DNA from 4 places in the Microbulbifer jejuensis genome. Region 1 is predicted to be linked to each of the others. Evidence: predicted binding sites of a transcription regulator. Region 1 holds the regulator's gene; each other region holds the start of a gene.
What was found. The regulator PhoB, encoded in region 1, activates phosphate uptake and scavenging genes when phosphate is short. The targets are predictions, from matches to a motif close to TGTCATAAANNTGTAACA.

Region 1 (5,884 bases):
ACCGCGAGACCGTTGCCGTCCTGCACGAGAGTGAACGTATGAAAACACGCCTCTCCAACGACCTGGGTCGCTACCGGGATGTGCCCCGCCTGCGTGCCCTGCGCGAAGCAGTGCTGGGCAGTAAACCGCTACCCACCGATGATGACGGTAATGAGCACTTGTTGCTGCGCGACGGTGACCTGCAACTACACCACCTGATTCTACGCAGGGAGAGCGCACCGGTTGGCGATGACGACAACATTACTTACACGAAAAATGGTGAACAGGTAAAGCTGGAAGAGCTGGAGTAAGCCGTCCTAGGTATCGGCCATCTCTTCGCTGGTTTCCGGTGTGCGGACGGGCTTTGCGGTCAACTTGTTCTCAGGAAAGTGCAGGGTGAAGGTACTGCCCTGGGTGGGGGTACTCTCTATGCTCATCTCCCCACTGTGGCGCAGCAGTACATGCTTAACGATCGCCAATCCCAGCCCGGTGCCGCCACTGTCCCGTGAACGGCCGGGGTCGACCCGGTAGAAACGCTCTGTCAGTCGGGGAATATGCACCGGGTCTATGCCGATGCCCTGGTCCTGTACGCTGAAATGACCGCCACGGTTATCCTGCCACCAGCGCAGCTGGATTGCCCCCCCCGCTGGGCTGTACCGCACGGCGTTGAGCACCAGGTTGGCAAAGGCGCTGTGCAGCTCGCCGGCGTCGCCAAGGATACGGCTGTCGGCTTCGCACTGCACCACAACCTTGTGGCGGCCGCCGCTGAAGCTGTGTGCCTCCCGCGCAACCCGCCCCATCAGTTCGCGTACATCCACCGGCACATCCCCGATCTTGCACTCGGAGGTTTCCAGGCGTGCCAACAACAGCAGGTCGTTGACCAGTGCCGTCATGCGCACGGCCTGCTCCTCCATTTGCGCCAGGGGCCGCTGCCAGACCGGCGGTGCCAAGTCGCTGCCCTGCAGGGTTTCCAGGTAGCCGGTGATCACGGTCAGGGGGGTGCGCAGCTCGTGGGAAACATTGGCGACGAAATCGCGCCGCATCTGCTCCAGGTTGCGCAGGCGGGTGATATCGCGAACGATGACCAGCGCTTCATCCTGGCCGTAGCGGGTGACTTCGAGCTGGAGGCGAAGGGCCTCGTTGCCGGGTGCCGGCAGGGTCAGGGGTTCCCGCACCCTGCTGTCATTGCTGTGCATGTAGCTGACAAAGCCCGGGTCACGCACAAAGTTGACCAGCGACTGCCCGGTATCACTGGCCTGCAGGCCGAGGAGCTCGCCGGCGGCGGGGTTCCACCAGGCCAGGTTATCGCCGTTCTCCAGTGCCACTATGCCCTCGCACAGGGCGTTGGTGCTGTCCTGTACCCGGCGCAACATGGCGTGCAGTTTCTGTTTTTCCCGGCGGTGGCGGCGCTGCATACGGTAGAAATCGTCGTAGATCTCCCCCCAGATACCAAAGGCGGAGGGTGCCGGGCCGCGTCGGCCGCCCGCCAGCCAGCGGTTGAAGCGTTGCTGTTGCCACAACAGCGACGCCAGATAGACGGACAGCCCTGCGATCAGGGCAATCGACCAGCTGCCCCAGGTGAAACCGAGGATAGTACAGCCCAGAGTGATAAGGACAAAACGCGAAAACTCGCCAATACTGCGATCAAACATAGCCTAGTCGTGTTACCAAACGGACAACAGAGGGGATCATTTCCTCCCCGGCTGAATCGCTCCCCGGCATCCACTCGCTGCGCAAAGGGCGCACCGGCGGGAATTCCGCGGGCATCAGTATCTGTCGTGTGAAATTGTCACACTTTTTCGACAGTTTGCACAGAAAATCGATAGCCGGTGCCCCGCACCGTCTGGATATAGCGGTCGTGGCGGTCCAGTGTCAGGGCCTTGCGCAGGCGGCGGATATGTACGTCCACGGTACGCTCCTCCACATAGACATTGCCACCCCAGACGTGGTCAAGTAGTTGGGTGCGGGTATAGGCGCGCTCCTGGTGGGAGAGGAAGAAGGTGAGGAGGCGAAATTCCGTGGGGCCCATATCGACCGGCTGGCCCTTGATGGTGACCCTGTGGCTGAGTGGGTCCAGTACCAGATGCCCGGCGCTGAGTGGGTCCTCGGGGGTGGCCGGGCCAGCGCGGCGCAACACCGCTTTCAATCGGGCCACCAGTTCGCGGGGGGAAAAGGGCTTGGTGATATAGTCGTCGGCGCCCGTTTCCAGCCCTTTGATTTTATTATCTTCCTCGCCTTTGGCGGTGAGCATGATAATGGGTACAGCAGTGGTCAACTCGTCGCGTTTGAGGCGTCGGGCCAGTTCGACGCCGGATACATCCGGCAGCATCCAGTCCAGCAGAATCAGGTCCGGTTTTTCATCGATCACCAGGGCGTGGGCCTCGCGCGCATTCTCCGCCTCCAGACAGCGGTAATCCGCCATTTCCAGCGCCACCCGCAGCATATCGCGCACGGCGGCCTCATCATCGACAATCAGGATCGTTTTACTGTGCATTTGTCTGCTATTCCCGCGCTGTTGTCAGGATTTCCCGTTTCCGCCGGAGATTAAACGGGAATAGTATGACAAATATATGACGGCCGTCCCGCGGCTCCCAATCCAGGGCTAATTCAGCAGATAATGCAGGGATATTCCCGTGAAAATAGCCAAACCCACCCAGTTATTGTTGAGAAAAGCCTGAAAGCAGGCATCCCGTTCCCGTTTGCGAATCAGCCACTGCTGGTAGACAAAGAGGGCGGTCACAGCCACCAAACTTAAATAATAGATGGCGCTCATGCCAAAGCGCTGACCGAGGAGCAAAAGAGCGATCACTACCAGCAACTGCAGGGCTGCAGTCATGGCTCTATCCATGTCACCAAACAGGATCGCCGTAGATTTCACTCCGATTTTCAGATCGTCGTCGCGGTCCACCATGGCGTAGAAGGTGTCGTAGCACAGGGTCCACAACAGGTTTGCCGTATACAGCAACCATGCCTGGGGGGGGATTTCGCCGCTGACCGCGGCAAATGCCATGGGGATGCCCATACTGAAAGCGGCTCCCAGGACTACCTGCGGCAGATGGGTGTGGCGCTTGGCGAAAGGGTAGCAAAAGGCGAGCGCCAGGGCCGGCAGCGACAGGAGTATCGTGAGTTTGTTGGTGGTTAGCACCAGTGCGAAGGCCGCCAGACTGAGTCCGGCGAAGAGCCACAGGGCCGCGCGCGGGGTGACACTGCCGGTGGCGAGCGGGCGCGTCGCTGTGCGCTTTACATGGCGGTCAATTTCGCGATCAGCGAAGTCGTTGACCGCACAGCCGGCTGCGCGCATCAGGATCACCCCAAGCGTAAACACGGCCGACAGGTGCCATCCCGGCCAGCCGCCGGCAGCGAGCCACAGCGCGGACCAGGTGGGCCACAGCAGTAGCAGTGTGCCGATGGGCCTGTGCATACGGGTCAGCTGCCAGTAGGGCATCACTGCAGGCCAACGCCGGGCAATCTGTTGGCTGATCAAGGCGGATTCTCTCCCAGGGTTTTATCGTCGGGTCCGGTGGCCTTGGGCGGCCCGCCGGGACGGAAGCTCGAGAGGAACGTCTCGGCCACCAGCAGAGGCTTGTCCCGCAGCCAGAAGGTGGAGCGGCGCCCCCAGGCATTGTCATCCTCGCGACAGAGTGCTGCCAGTTGCAAGCGGGGATTGCGTTGCAGGTGGTTGAATTCAATATCGCTTCGGCGCATGCCCGGCTCGCTGAACAGCAACTCCCCCAGTGGTCGGTTGTCCAGACTGCGCAGGTTGCGGGATTTGCCCTGCAGGCTGCGCAAAGGCAGGACACTGCGGGCATAGACCCAGGGATGGCCGCGACCGTACAACAGCACTTCGCGTACCAGCGCGCGGCTGTGTGTGCGCAAATTGAGTGCGCGGCACTCCTCCGCGAGGGGCAGTTGCCAGCACTGACTCAGCACCTGCACGCGAAAATCCCCCCGGCTCTGTCGCTTGAGTGCAGCGGTGAGCGAACCGGGGTATTCCAGCCAGGGCAACAGCATCTGTGGGGGCTGGGGGTGCGCCGGTTCAAGCAGCTGCCCATGCCAATCGCCAGTGGGCACAAACGGGGATTGGTACAACGATCACTCCGCAATCTGGAAAAAGGGACATTGTACCTCGCCCGCTAACGGCTGGCCCCTTCCTGTTGCAGTTTTGCTCCCCGCGGTCTCAATAGATATAGTGCGCAGAGCATTGAAAACAACAAATACACAGAGAGAAGCTTGTTATGGGGCTTACTACCAGAATTGTGATTGCCATGGGCGCGGGTATTGCCCTTGGCCTGTTATTCAATACCCTCAATATGAGCGGGTTTCTGGGGGCCGGGGTCAATGAGGCGATTAATATCTACCTCACCGAAGGTCTGTTCGATATCGTCGGCCGGATTTTTATCGCCTCATTGAAACTTATGGTGGTGCCGCTGGTGTTGGTTTCACTGATCAGTGGCGCCTGCGCCCTGTCGGAAGGCAGCCGTATAGGTCCGCTTGCGGGTAAAACAATACTGCTTTACATGTTAACCACGGCAATAGCCATTACCCTGGCTTTGTGCCTGGCTCTGTTATTCCAGCCCGGTGTCGGTGTGAGCGAGGCAGCGGCACAGACGACTGCCGCCTTCCAGCCAAAAGAGCCTCCACCGCTTTCCGAGGTACTGGTGAATATTTTCCCCACCAATCCGGTGGCGGCCATGGCCGAGGGCAACATGCTGCAGATTATCGTGTTTGCCCTGCTGATGGGGTATGCCATTTCCCGCTGTGGTGAACCGGGACAGCGCATCGCGGCTTTCTTTAACGACCTCAACAGTGTTGTCCTGCGTATGGTCGGGGTGCTGATGGTATTCGCTCCCTACGGGGTCTTTGCCCTGTTGGCGAAGACCTTTGCAGACTTGGGGTTGGGTGGCTTGGTGCAGCTCGGTAAATACTTCCTGGTTGTGCTGGGGGCCCTGCTGTTACACGCTCTGGGTGTCTATTCGCTTCTTCTAAAACTGCTGAGTGGCCTCAACCCGTTGGAACTGCTCAAGAAGATGCGTTCCACTATGGTGTTCGCTTTTAGTACTGCCTCTTCGGCGGCCACCATCCCGGTAACCCTGTCGACCGTGGAGAAGCGCCTGGGTGTGGACAACAAGGTGGCGGCATTCACTATTCCGCTTGGTGCCACCATCAATATGGATGGCACCGCGATTATGCAGGGGGTGGCCACGGTCTTTATTGCCCAGTTCTTCGGTGTGGAGATCGGTTTGATGGGCTATTTGACCGTAATTCTCACCGCGACCCTGGCTTCGATCGGTACTGCCGGTGTGCCCGGCGTCGGCCTGATTATGTTGGGTATGGTGCTGCAGCAGGTGGGATTGCCATTGGAGGGCATCGCCATGATCATCGGTGTCGACCGCCTGCTGGATATGGTGCGCACCGCGGTGAATATCACCGGTGATGCGGTGGTGAGCAGCGTGGTGGCGAAAAGTGAAGGCGCGCTGGACGAGGAGACTTTCTACGACGCCAACTATGACAGCGTGAGTATCAGCGATTCCCACAATACCATCGGCGCCCATTGAGGCGCTGCCCATCAGGCCTCGGCGAAACGGGGCTTGTTCTGTAACCAGCGCTGGATCAGCAGGCGCCGCATTTCCTGATTGAGTGCCGGGGATGCAGCAATCCTCTGTACCTGCGGCAGTAGCCCGGCATCCCTTTGCAGATCGGCAATCCGGTGCTGGATCTCACCGGTTTGGCGGGTGCCGAGAATTTCACCGGGCCCGCGCAGGTGCAGATCCTCCTCGGCGATGGCGAAGCCGTCGCTGTGCTGGCGCAGGGCCTGTAGGCGCGCGCGGCCACTTTTTGACAGTGGCGTACCGTATAACAGCACGCAGTGACTGGCGATGGAACCCCGCCCTACACGTCCGCGCAA
Region 2 (5,884 bases), on a different contig from region 1:
CTGCAGCGCCACTATGAATTTGAATTTACCTCCACGGGGCAACATCGCTACTCTGGTGTGGCGGTTCTACACGGCCGCCGTATTGAACAGCTGCAATTGTCTCCACACCACCTGAGCTGAGTGGTCATATCACGGAAAACGCGCGCTGTATCAACATGCCCTCTTTTGGCGATAGAATCCCGCTGATTCGGTCTGCAGCGCCCCCCCTGAACGCAATAATTGCACCCAGACACGGACCAATATACCCTGCTATCTCCTGCAACAACCCAACTCAGCCTTAAAAGAATGATGCGCCCGGCAATCAGACCAATCGGGGAAGAACGACGGGCTTGGGGTGAATAGAGCTTTTCAGTTTACCCACTCTGGTATCCGTGAAAGACTGCACACAACAGGGGCGCTCTGTGAACAATAAAAATATTATGATCTACGGCGCTTACGGCTATACGGGCGAGCTTATCGCCCGCGAGGCCGTAGCGCGGGGCCACCACCCAATCCTGGCCGGACGCAATGCACACAAGCTGCAGCTTTTGGCCGACGAACTCAATCTGTCCGCCATGGTCATCCCGCTCGATGCGAAGGAAACCCTTGAGCACAGCCTGCAAAGCATAGACCTGGTGATTCATTGCGCGGGCCCTTTCTCCGCCACTGCCGAGCCGATGATGCGTGCCTGTATTAACGCACACACCCATTACCAGGATATTACCGGCGAAATCGCTGTCTTCGAGACCGCGTACAGCCTCGGGGACAATGCCCGCACGGCTGGAATAGTCCTGTGCCCGGGTACCGGTTTTGACGTGATCCCCACAGACTGTCTCGCCGCAGCCCTGCACACAGCCATACCCTCGGCTACACATCTGGTTCTGGGATTCGATTCGGATTCGAGTTTCAGCCCGGGTACGGCAAAAACAGCCATAGAGGGCCTGGGTATTGGCAGTGCGGTACGACGCAATGGACAGATCCAGGTAACCCGGCACGGACAAGTGACTCGTCGGATCGATTTTGGGCGGGGCACTCAATCCGCCGTTGCCATCCCCTGGGGAGATATCGCCACAGCCTTCTACTCTACCGGCATTGGCAACATAGAGGTCTATATTCCTATGCCTCCAGGGCGGGCAAGAAAATTACAGTACCTCAACGCATTCCGCTGGCTACTGCGCAACAACCGGGTGCAAAACTGGCTCAAAGCAAAAGTCAGTAAATCCCTGCGGGGACCCAATGAGACCTATCGCGCAAAGCACAAAACCTGGATCTGGGGAGAAGTGCGTAATGATCGCCGCGGCGAGCGCAAGGTAGGTCGTCTGGTTACTGCCAATGGCTATGACGTCACCGTTTCCGGCGCACTGGCGGTTATGGAATTTCTGCTCGATTATTCCGGCGATGGTGGCTATTTCACGCCCTCGGCACTCTGTGGTGCCGAGCTGGTGGAAAAATTACCAGGCTCCAGCGCCCTGGAAATCACCAGCAGTTAATCCAAACCCACTTTTCCCTGGATATGGCAGGCGGGATTTTTTCCTCTGGCATCTGCCATTCCTATCTTCTTCTGCCTTTTAACCCCACGGCCTGAAACACCTGCAGGTTGACGTCATTATTTTTCACTTTCCAAGGTTTCACTGTTCTGACATCAATCGGTCAACTCCGTGTAACAAATCATACTTAAGTTTGCGGCATGCGCGGCTTATCGATGAATCTAAAGAGTCTTGATGTGTCACTGGTGCTGTACATGATGGAGCGGGCGTCTCGCCCTCACTCACACAGACACTTTCTCTGGCTATCCAGGTCTGGAGATGGTTGGCTATCCGTATCGGTAGTGGGAAGTTACATCGTCTTGAATACTGCCATTTCGGTGTTTATCGCAGCGTGCGCCGCAGTGACTCTGGAGCGCTCCCTATATTGGGCCATTAAAAATACCACACGGCGGCTACGCCCGGCCCAGGCAATTCCAGGCATGCACACAACCATTGTGGCTTTTGATCGATTCAGCCTGCCCTCTGGGCATACTTCCGCCGCTTTTCTCTTTATCACATTTATGTGCCAGGGAATCAGCCCTGCATGGGGTTTGGGGTATATTTGGGCCCTGGGCGTGGGCGCTGCCCGGGTGAGCCTGGGTGTGCATTACCCTTCAGATGTGTGTGCCGGTGCCATGCTCGGCACTAGTGTTGCACTTATAACGGTTTCTGCCCTGTTATGAAAATACTCTATGGGGTCCAGGCTACAGGTAACGGGCACATTGCCCGTTCCCGCACCCTGGCCAAGGCGTTAGAAAAGTATCCGCAGATACAAATACAGTGGCTCTTCTCCGGTCGACCGCGGGAAAACCTATTTGGAATGGAACCGTTCGGGGATTTCTGGTGGCGCAGAGGTATGACCTTTGTACACCGCAACGGCAAGCTAAAGAGCCTCGCAACCCTGAGGCAATTGCGTCCACTGCACTTTGGGAAGGAAGTTACCGAGTTACCGGTGACTGGCTTTGATGTCATTATCAGCGATTATGAACCCATTACCGCCTGGGCCGCCAAAATCCGTAAAATGCCCAGTGTCGGTATCGGCCATCAGTACGCCTTTCTCCACTCGATACCAATGCCGAGATTCAACTGGCTATTCCACACCATACTGCGGTCTTTTGCCCCCACTAAAAAAAGTCTTGGCTTGCACTGGCACCATTTTGGCAACCCAATACTGCCGCCCATCGTCCCGCCCCAGCGGGAACCGGATGCGGATACTGGCGGGCATATTCTGGTTTACCTGCCCTTCGAAGATCCGGTCCCGATGCTTGAGGCGCTGTCCAGAATTGACCGCCAGTTTATTGTCTACGGTGTAGCGGACGGGCTGGCCGCGGCAGACAATATCCGGCTGAAAGCGCCTTCGACGGTAGGCTTTCAGCGGGATCTGGCCAATGCCAAGGCGGTGATTTGCAATAGCGGATTCGAACTGCTTGCGGAAACCATGGCCCTGGGTAAGCCCATACTGAGCCGCCCCCTCGCCTATCAATTCGAACAGGAGGCCAATGCCAAAGCTCTGGACCAGCTGCAACTGGCGAAAGTTGTCAAACGTATTGATGCCGACAATATCAATGCCTGGCTCCACGCCCTCCCCACGCCGCAGCGTATTCAGTGGCCCAATGTAGCGGAAGCCATCGCACTGTGGATAGCCGATGGCTGCAAACAGAATCCCGCGGAACTGGCTCGGTCGCTCTGGCGCCAGGTGACCCCTGCTCCCACCGAGAGCCCAACACCTCCCGATGGGAAGAGAATACGTTAGAGCCTCCGACCTACCGCACTATACTCTCACCAGCTGCTTTTATTCACTGCTTCTCTACCCGCAAAATGATTGACACAGGCTTGTCACTTACCTTGGCGACTGATGCAAATTGCAAGCAACTTTGTATTCTCAACACCTGTTTTTTATATCGACTCATATAAAGATTCAGAATACTGAAACATTTTACATTTTGAGTGAAAAAGCACTTCCCTGTGCTGGTTTTTATTCCTTTTTATTAAATCCAGAGGCTATTTCAAAAGCATGTATTGAACAGAGCTTTACAGGCCGCGATAAAAACTGCTCTGCTGACTCGCGCGAGTATTCTGCCCTGCTGTGAACTGGAACATGCAGGAGTCATCTGTATAATCCATGAAATTGAATATCGGATCCACGCCTGCCGACCCTGGGCAGGAATCGCGGCCCACCGGGCAACCGAATGCGGGAGAGGCTTCCGCCGGTGTATCCGAGACGAAATCACCGGGATTATTGCAGCCACCCTGGAACGTATGGTAAAGACCGAGCCAGTGACCGACCTCGTGCACCAGTGTGTCACCTTCGTTATACGGCGATGCACTACCACCGGGTAAAGACCCCGTTAGTATAACCACACCATCGTTAACCGGGTTGGATGGATAACTGCTTGGGAAGGTTGCCCAGCCCAAAAGGCCTCTGCCAATATTGGCCACATACACATTCAAATCCGCCGCACCCCCAACGCGTAGAGAAGATTTCATCGAAGATTCAGCGCGGGAACCTGGAGTGACCGTATACCAACTGTTATTTGCGGTTGTGGTAGTGGATACGAGATTAAAGGAAAATGGCGTAGCAGAAAATCCCGAATTCAGTACATTCATCTGGTTGTTGATTTCAGCTTGAGTGAGTGCCCCGTTCCCTGCATTATCTGTAATGACATGAAAATACACATTAACAGTCGCCGGGATAAGCTGCTGGGAATAACCTCCGTCAAGGACGAACTTCTGGCGCAAACTGTTGAAGTATTGTTCCTGTAATTCAGCCTCTTCCACACTGGGATGTTCAGTACCGCAATGGCGCAATATGCTCTCCGTCGACTTGTTCTTTGCAACAGTATCAGCAGACGCAGAAAATGAGAACAATGAAATAAGTAGCGACCCCAAAATCCATAGACTGCGGTAGGAGATTTTTTTATTGAAAGTTATCATGGTTAGTTTTTTCCTAAACCGAAATTTCCTTATATTGCCGCCCTTTTTCATTGGACAGCATCAATTTCCTGGCAGGCTGTAACGACAATCAATAGCGAAACCGTACAGACAAACTTACAAACCAATCGCTGCAAGCTAAAACCAGTGGAGGCCATGAAATACAGGAAGGCTCGTCTATTTGCATCGACGGCCCAGCACGAAAGGTGAACAGGTTGAGAAAACCGATAAATTCACCCAACTGGGCATTGCAAACAATCAGCCTGAGAGGTCTGCCAAATATAAGATCTTTGAATGCAAACACAACGAGAAAACTTGATTTTTTATAACCAGATCACAAATAAATTATCTCCATCGTTATAAGGTGTCGTAAAAAACGCTTTAAGATCCAAAAATACAAACAACAGACAGCTTATAATACATACCAATAAATGAAATAATTGTCAGACCAATTACTCAAGAAATACCTTATCAGCTCGCATATAAGTTATTTTTACTTATTGGAAAATTATTTAGAAATATATCTATCCGGAACAAAACTTACTTTTACTCTAAAAGACATCTTTCAGTAAATAAGCGCTGCATAGAAACCAGGACCTGCCAGTAAGGTAGGGAGGAAGAATACCCCTCTGCCAGGATCGTATTAGGCATGGATGCCGATCACGAGCGTACAGGGATGTATTCACAACGCGTCCTGGGAGAGGGGCATGCTTTCCTTCCGACCTGGTGGTGAGGCGGTTGTTCACAGAGACAGATTTCAAATTGCCTGAAGCAGGCAACCTGGCCTTTAGATTTTAACCCGGTGTCTGCGATCAAAATCGCCTTCTCAGCACCAACCACCACTTTATCTGTAATCCACCCAAAGTCATAACACCAGTTTAAGACCCCCACCAAATACACCATTTTATAGCTCCGCCATTGAAACCATCTATGGCCTCCCAGCGTTTTAGCATCACAAGACGGCTTCTTTCAGGGATACCATGACTAACCAAGCCGTTAATGGCAGATAATACAACGAATTTTCGTTGATTCCGGCCTGAGAGGTTACCGGGGAAAAGCAGGGTAGAAATCGAATTTCAACACCTCGTTAAGGTAATGGATCATGGGGACTGCCTCGGGAAAATGCCATACACCATTAGACGGTATTTTGTACTAGCCCGCCGGATTCAATACACCAACCTTGTGCTTAATAGCAGGATAATTAAAATCAATCCTCGGAGTCAGATCTGATTTGCTACCGGCCTGGACCTCTTTGTTAAAACCGGCAGCGCCTTTTATTGTAAAGGGTCATGTCCAACATGATCCGTGCCAGCCCAAATAACGGCAAGAGTGCCTGTATGACCGTTTTCCTCGCCATCATTCTTCTGGCTCTGGCCGCTTGGTTAGTCCCTTCCTTCTATAATCGCTGGCGCCTGAACTACCGTCGCGCCAAACCACTGAGTGACAAG
Region 3 (5,884 bases), on a different contig from region 1:
GCACCTCTCCGTTGAATACCTGCCAGCGCCACTTGTCCACCATCAGGCCAAACGGAAGGAAGGCAATCTTATCCAGTGCCTGCTGCATCAAATAGCCGAGATCCTTACTTTCATCCGGCACCTCGTCCATCAGGCCAATTTCCTTGAGGTACTTCGGGGTAATCGACAGCGCAATGGTATCGCCCACGGCTTCATGGAAGCCGTCATTGGCGCCCTCTTTGTAGAGGAAAGGCTGGTCCTTGTAGATGCGCTGGTAAAAATTGTGCCCCAGTTCGTGGTGAATCGTCACCAGGTCTTCGCCGGTCTTGTTGATGCACATCTTGATACGGATATCGTCCTGGCCATCCATATTCCATGCACTGGCGTGACAAACAACATCCCGGTCACGGGGCTGGATAAACTGTGAGCGCTGCCAAAAGGTTTCCGGTAGTGGCTCAAAGCCCAGGGAAGTAAAGAACTCTTCACCCGCCTTGACCATATCCCGTTCACTCATCCCGGCGTCGACTACCAGTTGGGTCAGATCATAGGGTGCCTGCATATCCTCATCTTTGACCAGGTCATAGACATTGCCCCATTCCTGCGCCCACATATTTCCGAGCAGGTGTGCCGGAATCTTGCCCTGTGACGGCACTACCGCATCGCCGTAGTGCTCGTTCAGTTTGGCGCGCACATGACAGTGGAGGGCTTCATACAGAGGTTTTACCTTATTCCACTGGGCATCCATATCAGCGGCAAAGGCATCGGGCTCCATATCGTACTTGGAACGCCAGAAATCACTCAAATTGTTGTAACCCAGTTCCCGGGCTCCCGCATTGCCAATCTCAACCTGCCGTTCATACAGAGGTTTCATGGGAGGCGACACCTTGCGCCACCCAACCCACAGGTCCTTCAGCAGCTCCGGCTCGCGGTTCGTCGCCATCATCCGTCCCATTTCCGTCAGGGTATAGCATTTCTCCACGCCCTCAGCATCCCGGCAGTATTTACCGGCACCGTACATCCCCTGCATTTTTGAACCAATCTGGGCAAGCTCAGCGGTCAGTTCAGGATCTTTAGGGGCCGGGAACACCAACCCCTGCTTCAGCAGGGTGAGTTTGCGGCGCGTATCCGGATCCAAATCAAGCTGATTAAATTTCGCGGCCTCTGAAGCCAGTGCCACAGCCAGAGTTGTGTAGCGCTCGGAGGCCAGGGCTTCCACATACTGGGAATCCACATTGATATAGGTTGAGGCCAGCCAGGCGGCATGGCTCACCTCTTCCGCCATCTTTTCCAGGCGGGCCTGGGCATCCTCGAGAAAAATCATGGCATCTTTGGCAGTGAGTGCAGCCGTATTAGCCTCTGCCGCCGGTCGCTCCGCCATGACCTGTGTTCCTTCAACAGATTCCGAAGCCCTTTGGCTTCCGTCACAGGCAGCGAGCGCTACTGCAGCCGCAATAGCAAAAGCAACTTTTTTCATCTTCCCCTCACATCATCATTATTTGTCGTGTGAAAACTGTCGCCGTTTATAGCACAAGGAATCCGTTTTCTTCGATGGGAACGCCGGTGTTGAGCCCAGATCGACACAAAATACGTTTTTTTGTGCTATTTCCGGGGGAAAATACGTTTGTCTGGCGCACAACTCCAAAATACGGGGAATCGCTGCCTGCAGGCGGCTGGATAGAGCGGAAAATGGGGAAAAAGCGGAATGGAGGCAGCCCGACCAGCAACACCTTCGGCACATGATGTCACTGCTACCGTTGCTCCCTTCCGGGCCTGGCGGGGTTCGCAGTTTCTCATTGCGAAGGGACCGGAGGGGCCGCCACAACGATCCTCGGTGCTCCCGAGGAGGGCGCGATTATAGAGGGATAAAGGCACGAGTTCCAGCCCCATCAGCAGGTTATAATACTCGCTGACCATCCCGCCCATGCAAAGAGTGATATATGCACCTGTTTGTCGACAATTTAACCAATATTGATTTCAGCTACCTGGACCGGCAGCGCGGCCTAGTGGGGGAAACCTGGCTGGCAAATACCACCTTGGATGGCGCTCTCGACAGCCAGGGTATGGTGTGTGATTTTGGTATTGTCAAAAAAACCCTTCGTCACTGGCTCGATGACCAGCTCGACCACCGCCTCCTGGTGCCCACCCTGTCCCCCGACTTGGAGCTGGCAAACCACGGTGGCCAGATATCACTCATTTGGCCACTGGCCAGCGGAGAGCAAATTTCGGTGTCCGGCCCGGAACAGGCTTTTGCCCTGGTGGAAACAGAAAGCATTCACCCACAGGCGGTTGCAAACTGGAGTGTTCGGCAACTGGCGGGCGCCTTCCCGACCCATGTCGATCAGTTGAAGCTCTCCTTCGATAGCGAGACAATCGAGGGGGCCTTTTACCATTACAGTCACGGACTGAAAAAACATCTTGGCAACTGCCAGCGCATCGCCCACGGCCACCGCTCCCGTATCCAGGTTTTTGTCGAGGGCCAACGCAGCCGAGAACTGGAACAACAATGGGCGCAACGCTGGCGGGATATCTATCTGGGCACGCGCGAGGATTTACAGGGGGAAGACCCAAAAACCTTACGTTTTGCCTATCAGGCGCAACAGGGGCGCTTCACCCTGGCGCTTCCCTCGCGCTGTTGTGTGGTCATTGACTGCGATACTACCGTCGAACAACTGGCCCAATATATTGCCAATACCCTGGCCGGGGAATTACCGGGCCAAGAAATTACTGTGCGCGCTTACGAGGGACTGGGCAAAGGGGCCATTGCCTCTGCACAACAATAAGCTGTGCTATCGCATATCCGAAGTGATTGCCTGCAACAAGTCGAGGCTACCCGATTTTGAACCTGATTGTTTTACAGGAAACGGATTTCATCAGCGCCGGACTTGTTCGCCTGATCGGTCGCAGGCTGGAACATATTATCCGGGTACACAAGGCCGAGCCCGGCCAGCAGCTGCGCGTTGGGCTATTAAATGGCGATATCGGCTTTGGGACAATCACCGCGCTCACCGACCAGCGTGTGGAACTCAAGGTGGAATTACAACACCCCCCTCCCCCTGCCCTGCCCCTGACTTTGGTTTTGGCGTTACCGCGCCCTAAGATGCTAAAGCGTGTTATTCAGCATGTCACAGCGCTGGGTGTGAAAAAGGTGATCCTGCTCAATAGCTACCGCGTGGAGAAGTCTTATTGGCAAACGCCCTGCCTCGAGCGGGACAAGATTCACAAACAATGCCTTCTGGGGCTGGAACAGGCTATTGATACCCGAATGCCGGATATTATTCTGCGCAAACGCTTCAAGCCCTTTGTCGAGGATGAACTGCCCGAACTGACAGCCGGCTCACGAAAATTGCTTGCCCACCCGGTAGGTGGTGCGCAGTGCCCTATTGATATCGATGAAACAACCACCCTGGCAATTGGCCCCGAGGGCGGCTTTATCCCCTATGAAGTGCAAAAACTACAGGAGGCCGGCTTTCACTCCGTGCATTTGGGGCCGCGTATTCTCAAAGTGGAAACGGTGCTGCCCGTACTGGTGAGCCGGCTGTTTCCCGCCCGCTAAATTCTGCTGACTTTTCTTTCCCCGGATTGGGCGCAGAATTGCCGCCAAGAGAAACACGCGTTATTCAATCCCCTTCCAGGAGGATTTCCGCTGCACTTTTTGACATACCAACAATCAACATTTCATCATTTTGTCACAAAAAGGACATACTTTTCGCCCTCGTTTTACTGCCTTAAGGTCAAACTGTTATGTACCTGCTCCTTCACCGGTTGTGCCGCACATTGATACTGTCATTCGGGCTGACGCTGACCTCCGCAGCCTCAACGGAATCCCCTGCTTTCGGCCCAAACACCACCGGTCTCTTATTTACCCTGCACGGCTCCAACACCATTGGGGCTCAACTGGCACCCAATCTGATTCGCGACTATCTTGCCGCAAAAGGTGCACGAAACATCCGTTCCACGCCGCTCAGCACAATCAACGAGCTACGTATTCAGGCGGATCTTGGAAACCAGAAAGTTTTTATTGATATTGCTGCGCACGGTTCCAGCACCGGTTTCAAAGGGCTTGAACAGTCACAAGCAGACATCGCCATGGCCTCCCGGCCAATCAAGGCCTCGGAATTGGTATCATTAAGCCGGCTTGGGGATATGCGCAGCAAGCGTGCAGAACATGTTATTGCCATTGATGGCATTGCCATTATTGTGCATCCGGACAATCCAGTGAAACACCTGACCTTGCAGCAAATTGCAGCGGTTTTCTCCGGTGAGATTACCAATTGGTCTCAAGTCGGTGGGCACCGCGGCCACATCAAAGTTTACGCCCGTGACAACCAGTCCGGCACCTGGGACACGTTTAAATCCCTGGTATTTGGTAAGGGTTACAGCCTGATTGAAAACGCCGAACGATTCGAATCCAACGACCAGCTCTCCGACAGGGTTGCCGCCGACCTAACCGGTATCGGATTTGTCGGGTTGGCATCGATTCGCCACGCCAGAGCCATCGCTGTTTCCGATCAGGACACCCAGCCCCAAGCCCCACAGCATCTCACCATCGCAACCGAAGACTACCCCCTTTCACGCCGCCTGTTCCTGTACACTCCGGCCTATTCCCTTAAACCGACAGCAGAGGAGTTTCTGCACTTTGTGCAGAGCGAGGCGGGCCAGGAGCAAGTAAAAACCACCGGTTTTATCTCCCAAACCCCTATCAGCATCAAACCCACAAGCACGCGGGAAGGCCCTGAGAATTATCTTGCATTGACCCAAAAAGCCGAGCGCCTGAGTGTCAACTTCCGCTTTGCAAAGGGTAGCGCCACCCTGGACAATAAAGCACAACAGGATATCCAGAGGCTGATGGAGTATATGCAAAAGCCGCAAAACCGGGATCGCCAATTATTGTTGATCGGTTTTGGGGATGAGAAGGCCAGTGCAGAGCGCTCTGTTGTATTGTCTAAACTTCGTGCGGTAACAGTTCGCTCCGCACTTCACCACCACCGGATCAACACAGCACCGGTACAGGGGTTTGGTGCCTACCTACCTGTCGTCTCAAATAAATCCAAGGCAAAAATCAAAAACCGCAGGGTGGAAGTTTGGCTGCTTTAACCATTCACTGGGGGGCTCCCCGGGCAAAAAGAAAATCCCCGGCAACACAACCTGGCTGACTTGAATCAATCACCCAGGACAGTAAAAACCAACGCTTCAACCCCATTACAAAAAAAGCCGCGTAAAAACGCGGCTATCAATCGATGGCCGTAGAGCCATCAGGTCTCACAGAGAGGAACGCCGTAAAAGCGCTCCGGGGAAAACACCCGCACAATACTAACAGGCGCGTTACTGCCCTGTTGTTCAAAAGGCGGCTGCAAGGCAGCCGCAAATTGATCAGGCGACAGCTTCTTGTCTCTGGGCCATTTTTTGCAGAGCCAGTTTCGGATCTACATACTCGTAGCCCAGTACATCGGCAACCGCTTTGTAGGTCACCATGCCAGCGTGCACGTTCAAACCTTCCATCAGGTTGACATCGTCCAGCAGCGCCTGTTTTGCACCCTTGTTGGCCAGCGCCACCGCAAAAGGCAACGTGGCGTTATTCAGCGCCATGGTAGAGGTACGCGCTACGCCGCCGGGCATATTCGCCACACAGTAATGCACGACACCATCCACCACGTAAGTGGGCTCCTGATGGGTGGTCGCCTTGGAGGTCTCGAAGCAGCCGCCCTGGTCAATGGCCACATCCACGACGACTGCGCCTTTCTTCATGCGGCTGATCATATCGCGTGTCAACAATTTGGGCGCTGCAGCTCCCGGGATGAGGACCGCACCCACCACCAGGTCTGCTTCCAGAGCATGTTGTTCAATAGCATCGCTGGTGGAGTACTCAGTGCGCACAGCACCACCAAAGATATCATCCAGCTGGCGC
Region 4 (5,884 bases), on a different contig from region 1:
ACTTGACTCGCAGTCTCCTCAATGCTGTCTTTCATCACATCGCGACCATGGCGGGAATTGGACAGGCCGGAGGCAAAAATGCGCCCCAATGGACTGGAGTCCCGCAACGCTTTCAGTTGCTCCGCATCCAGCTGATTGTTTTTCAGCAACCCCCAAACTTCGCTCAACAGGGTCGGTGGCGCTATGCGCTGGGGGTGCAATGTCCAAAGGCGCTCAATACAGATCGCAATTACGGCTACAGAACAGAGCAGGATCGGCAGCATCAGCCAGCCACCGGATTTTATGATTTCTAACACGTTTCTCAGCCCCAAACAGCGAGAGGGATTTCGGGAATTTAACTACTGCATCACAGATGCGGGTTCAGCACTTTACCACAGCTATTCCCGGCGGCTAAGTCCTCCATCGTGCCCTGCCTCATCACTGTGACCCGCATACCAAAATCGCGCAGCGGACCGGGCCAGGCGTACCTGGGGCCGGCTGATTCCCTCCCGCCAAAAAAACGCCACCGCGCCGTTTTGCGCAGTATTGAAAATTTGAGTACCCATTTTGCGGTAACGCTCGACCACCTCGGCATGGGGATGGCCAAAGTGATGGCGAAAACCTGCGCTGAAAACAACCCGCTCCGGCTTCGACCAAACCAGCAGGTTTGTCGATGACGAAGTCCGCGACCCATGATGTGGCGCCACCAGCAGATCCACTGGCGGGAAATGGGGGTACATCTGCTGTAGACGAGTTTCCACCGCACTGCTGATATCCCCTGTCAGCAACAATCGAACCTTGCGCCACTGCACCAGGGCCACACAACTGTGGTCATTTTCCGTACCGCTTAGTGCCTCTCCCTGGGGCCAGAGCCAGTCAATAGTGATATCGCCAATACTGGCGCTTCTGCCGGCCACGCAGGCTTCCGTTGGCACACTGGAATTACCCACCAGGTTGAATCCCAATCGCCCCGGCGCATACAGCCTGCCCGGCAGAAAGGTCTGCAGCAGCCCCTGCACACCACCAGCGTGATCCCTGTCTCCATGGCTGACAATCAGCGCATCCAGGGTACCTGCCCGCGCCGCGACAAGGTAGGGGGTGAGTATGGCGCTGCCGGCGCTCCAACCTGTCGAAGACAGGGGACCCGCGTCATAGACGACATGGGCTTGTGAGGAGTAAAACACCAGCGCCAGTCCCTGGCCAACATCGAGGGCGGTGAACCGAAACCCCTGGCGCTCCGACACCGACAGGGGCAGCAGCGGCTGGAGCAAGGGCAACAGAAACAGCCAGCCCAGGTTGCGCGCCGGCCAACCCCGCGGTAGCAACAGCGCCAATACACCCAGCGCTGCAACCGCCAGCAGCACTGGACCCTGCGGCGGCGCCAGGGTCTGCCAACTGGGCAACAGACGATCCGCAGCCTCCAGGCACCTTATCAAAAGGTCCAGCTGCCAACCGGCGAACCTGAAACAAAGAAGCCCTAAGCTCGTCTCCATCAGCAAGATGCCCAGCATCAGCACAGGCAGGATGAGTACACCAAGCCAGGGAATCGCCACCAAGTTGAACAACATGCCGCCGGCACTGAATCCGGAAAAATACACGACCGAAGGCAAAAGCAATCCCAGAGCCACCAGCCACTGGCTGCGCAGCAGCTGCAAAATACGGGTGAGCCACGAGGATCGCACTGCAGGGAAAGCCCCCGCTTTGAGCACCTGGGTGGTCGATACTGGCTCAAGCGCCAGTGCCAGGCGTCCTCTAAAACCCAGCAGCAGGGCTGCAACTGCAGTGAAAGACAACCAGAATCCCGCTGCGTAAAAGGCCAGCGGCTGCAGGGTGAGTACCAGGGCAAGCGCCAGGGCAAAGGCAATGCCGGCACCAATTCTGCGCCGCCACTGCCAACCCAGCAGCAATACCCAGGTCATCACCAGCGCCCTTTGCGCCGAGAGGGGCGCACCGGCCAGCAGGGTATAAATCAGGGTGCCCGCCAAAGCCAGCGCCACAGACAGGATCGCGGGGGTAACGCCTGTCAGAATGCCGACACCCCGGGCAATGCCATGACCGAGCAGCAATAGAAATCCCGCCACCATGCCCACATGCAGCCCCGAAATCGCCAGCAGGTGCGCTGTACCCGTCCGCTTCAACAGGTCTCGATCCGCCTGGACAAGACCGCTGCGATCACCCAGCAGTAACGCGCTGATCAGTGCTGTCCGCCCCACCGGCAGTGCTAGCAGCCTGTCGCGCAACATACTGCGCAGCGACCCTATTCCCGCGCCCTGCCCCAACCACTGCGGGGTCGCGTCCCCAGGGCGCACATAGCCTGTCGCAAATACCCCCCTTTGCAGGAGCCAATGCTCATAATCAAAACTGTGGGGGTTCACACTGCCCCGCGGGCGCATCAATCGCACCGGCAATAACCAGCGGCTGGCACCGCGCAGTTGGGACAGCGTGTCGGCATCGGCACGATACCAGGTGAGATACAAGAGGCTACCCGCTGCAACCGGACTCCGCCTTTTGCCCGGAGGCGCCCCCAAAACCACCGCCTGGAAACGCACACTGCGTGCCTGCGACCCGTCCCATTGATCACCGTTACCGGAGCGAATTTCCGGCAGGGATACGATTTGGACCCGGAGCAGGTGGTCGGAGCCGTGTATCTCAATGGGCAGGCGTTGTTGCAGCGCTTTCTGGTTGCTCCACAACCCCCAGCCAGCACCGGCAAGGGAGACGGCCAACACAATCAGTGCGGGCCTGTGCCGGGGCTGTATGAGCACCACCAGGGCCAATGACACATAGACGCCCAACAGCAGCCCCGTTTGAGGAAGTTCAGGTAGACAACCGACGCCCATGAGGGACAGTGAAAATATCCAGAGCAGCGGAGTGGGACCCCAGAGTCGCCTTTCACCAGATACCCTCCGCCAATAAAGCATACCCATTTGCCCCCGCTGTCCCTGCTCGATTCAATGCCTTTACATCAGCAGGTAATACCCCCATTCGCACTTGAATCAACCTGAGGGACTGCCAGAAACCCAAGAGCAGGTACAAGCGAACCAAAAGAAAGAGGGTATCGTTAGCTTATGCTGCCTCCAGGTGGCATTAAGGCCTTTGCGTAACACTCACTGGTCATATTATTTTAAAAAAAGCGCCATCTTTAACCTTTTTGTAATATTCAGGTCGCAGAATCCGCACCAGATTGAGGGGTCGTCAATAAAGCGAACGAAAACCCCCCTCTGACCAAACCCATAAACTGTGCGAGACGATTATGAACAAGACCGCGCTCTCTCTGGCCATCGTTACCCTGATCCCCACTGTGGCCAATGCTCAGGATGAAGGCGAACTAGTAGATTTTTACGGCAAAGCCAATGTCGCCCTGCAGTCTGCCGACGAGGGCGACGGCTCTGTCACCGACGTTCAGAGCAATGCCTCTCGCCTCGGCGTGAAGGGCGAAATCGCTCTGACCGAGAGCATCAAGGGCATCTACCGTTTGGAATACGAAGTGGATATGGACGGCGACACCGAAGACACCTTCTCCCAGCGCAATATCTACGCTGGCCTGGAAGGCGGTTTCGGTCAGGTGATCGCGGGCAAGTTTGACACCCCACTGAAGATTGCCCAGAAGAAAGTGGATTTGTTCAACGATCTGGAGGGCGACATCAAGAGCCTGATCACCAAGAGCGACAACCGCGAAGCAGACAGTTTTCAGTACACTACTCCGTCTTTCGCTGGTTTTAAAGCCTCTGCCGCTTACATCAGCCACAAAGACGCTGTGATTGGCTATGAGGACCTCGGCCTAAATGAGGCAGGTGACGAAATACTCAGGGAGATCACCCGGGAAAACGGGGCTTCCGTCTCGATCGCCTACGACAACAACGGTGTTTACCTGGCCTACGCTGTTGACCAGGACGTTGAAGAAAATGACCGTGACGTTCAGCGCTTCGTCGCCCAATACAATCTTGGCCCCCTCCAGGTCGGCGCCCTTTTCGAAGATCAGGAAAAAGCTGACGGCAGCAACCAGGACGGCTGGATGGGTTCTGTTGCCTACAAGATCGAGCAATGGACCCTGAAAGCCCAGTACGGCCAGTCCGACATTGTCAAGGAGGACGGAAAAACCTACAGCCTTGGGGTCGACTACAAGTTCAACAGCGCGGCCAAGGTTTTTGGATTCTACACCGATGAAAGCGCAGATGCAGGCTACGACCGCAGCTACGCTGGCATCGGTGCCGAGTACAAATTCTAGGAGCACTTGATACGCCGGCGACTCCAATTGGGAAGGGCCATCTGATCACCCCACCCTGTGAGTGCTTGAATAGGCGGCCACTGGCCGCCGCATTAATGCCCACCTGGCAGTCCTTCCCCCCGCTGACGACACGGGGCACTAAATCACCAATAAATCCATAAACCGATGTACCGGCAGGTTCCGGAGGCGTCGCAAGTCCTGGCATAACGCCAAAATTTTCTCCATTTGGCCCCGGGGAAAGCGGGAAGCCAGGTTCTGGCGAAACTTGTTCTCCAGCAGTGGAATTCCCTCCTGCCGGCGACGGCGGTGTCCAATGGGGTATGCCACCTCGATCTTTTTTGTCGAGCTGCCGTCTCGAAAAAAGACCTGCACTGCATTGGCAATAGAGCGTTTGTCCGGGTCCAGGTAATCCCTCGAGTAGCAGTTGTCCTCAACCACCGCCATTTTGTCGCGCAGCACATCAATTTCCGGATGCGCCCTATGGAAATCATCTTGGTAGTATTCAGCCTGCAGATTGCCAAATAACAGTGACACGGCAACCACATACTGGAGACAGTGATCTCTATCTGCCGCATTCGCCAAAGGGCCGCGTTTCGAGATAATACGGATCGCCGACTCCTGCGTTGTCACCACAATCCTGTCGACCTCTGTAAGCCTTTCAACCACTTGCGGGTGCAGCGCAATGGCTGCTTCACAGGCAGTCTGGCTGTGGAACTCGGCCGGAAAGGAGACCTTAAACAGAATGTTCTCTATCACATAAGACCCATAGCCACAGGAAAATTGAAACTGCCGGTCTCCCTCCAGCTTTACTTTCTGATCCGCATTGGTTTTGCTAAAACAGACATCGTAAAAACCCCACTGATGTGCGCTGAGGGCAGTGGGCACTCCCATTTCCCCAAGCACTGCCATCTGCGCAAGCCATAGACCCCTAGATGAGGCATCCCCCGCTGCCCAGGACTTGCGCGAACCGGTATTGGGGGTGTGCCGATAGGTGCGCAGGGCGCTGCCATCCACCCAGGCCAGGGATACCGCCGCCATTATTTCCGCTCGACTGCCACCTTTCATCCAGGCCGCGACCGCCGCTGAAGCCACTCGCACCAACAGTACATGGTCCAAGCCAACGCGGTTAAAGCTGTTTGCCACCGCCAGCACGCCCTGAATTTCGTAGGCTTTGACCATGGCCTCAAGTACTTTTTGCATCGGCACTTGGGGGCCACCCTGTACCCGCTGCTGTTGCGACAGATAATCGCCCACCGCGAGTATAGCGCCCAGGTTATCCGAGGGATGACTCCACTCCGCGGCCAACCAGGTATCGTTAAAATCCAGCCAGCGTATTGTACAGCCGATATCCCAGGCCGCTTTCACAGGGTCCAGTTGAAACCGGGTGCCCGGCACTCGCGCGCCACCGGGCACCCAGGTCCCCTCCACCAAAGGACCCAGCAACTTGGTACATTCGGGAAAGCGCAGCGCCAGAAGAGCGCAGCCAAGGGCATCCATCAGGCAATAGCGTGCGGCATCCCAGGCTGCATCGGAATCAATAGAGTAATTCAGGACATAGTCAGCGATATCCTGAATCACAGGATCGTAATCGGGCCGCGTATTCTGGTCGATGCCGGGGTGCATAGCGGGACTTCCATGTCGAAGAAGAGCATAACGGGCAGCTGCTTTTACTACCCA

Region 2: a site for PhoB is predicted at 1,604-1,621, ahead of ACL7TT_RS12615 (phosphatase PAP2 family protein). Genes of this name have one in related genera too.
Region 3: a site for PhoB is predicted at 3,653-3,670, ahead of ACL7TT_RS09620 (substrate-binding domain-containing protein). Genes of this name have one in related genera too.
Region 4: a site for PhoB is predicted at 3,092-3,109, ahead of ACL7TT_RS04835 (porin). Genes of this name have one in related genera too.

The regions. Positions count from the first base shown of each region.
Region 1 is NZ_JBLBUB010000007.1:34,720-40,603, reverse strand. It holds gene ACL7TT_RS06040 (hypothetical protein) at 1-290, shown strand, start outside; gene phoR (phosphate regulon sensor histidine kinase PhoR) at 297-1,631, opposite strand; gene phoB (phosphate regulon transcriptional regulator PhoB) at 1,769-2,473, opposite strand; gene ubiA (4-hydroxybenzoate octaprenyltransferase) at 2,582-3,424, opposite strand; gene ACL7TT_RS06020 (chorismate--pyruvate lyase family protein) at 3,460-4,068, opposite strand; gene ACL7TT_RS06015 (dicarboxylate/amino acid:cation symporter) at 4,215-5,534, shown strand; gene recG (ATP-dependent DNA helicase RecG) at 5,546-5,884, opposite strand, start outside.
Region 2 is NZ_JBLBUB010000017.1:82,891-88,774, forward strand. It holds gene ACL7TT_RS12605 (DUF3301 domain-containing protein) at 1-120, shown strand, start outside; gene ACL7TT_RS12610 (saccharopine dehydrogenase family protein) at 402-1,469, shown strand; gene ACL7TT_RS12615 (phosphatase PAP2 family protein) at 1,826-2,188, shown strand; gene ACL7TT_RS12620 (MJ1255/VC2487 family glycosyltransferase) at 2,185-3,258, shown strand; gene ACL7TT_RS12625 (zinc metalloprotease) at 3,537-4,439, opposite strand; gene ACL7TT_RS12630 (M90 family metallopeptidase) at 5,726-5,884, shown strand, end outside.
Region 3 is NZ_JBLBUB010000012.1:111,765-117,648, forward strand. It holds gene ACL7TT_RS09600 (M2 family metallopeptidase) at 1-1,453, opposite strand, end outside; RNA gene ffs (signal recognition particle sRNA small type) at 1,692-1,789, opposite strand; gene ACL7TT_RS09610 (6-carboxytetrahydropterin synthase) at 1,917-2,759, shown strand; gene ACL7TT_RS09615 (16S rRNA (uracil(1498)-N(3))-methyltransferase) at 2,816-3,532, shown strand; gene ACL7TT_RS09620 (substrate-binding domain-containing protein) at 3,721-5,073, shown strand; gene ald (alanine dehydrogenase) at 5,350-5,884, opposite strand, start outside.
Region 4 is NZ_JBLBUB010000005.1:97,262-103,145, forward strand. It holds gene ACL7TT_RS04825 (MotA/TolQ/ExbB proton channel family protein) at 1-296, opposite strand, end outside; gene ACL7TT_RS04830 (DNA internalization-related competence protein ComEC/Rec2) at 378-2,906, opposite strand; gene ACL7TT_RS04835 (porin) at 3,233-4,207, shown strand; gene ACL7TT_RS04840 (bifunctional 2-methylcitrate dehydratase/aconitate hydratase) at 4,346-5,884, opposite strand, start outside.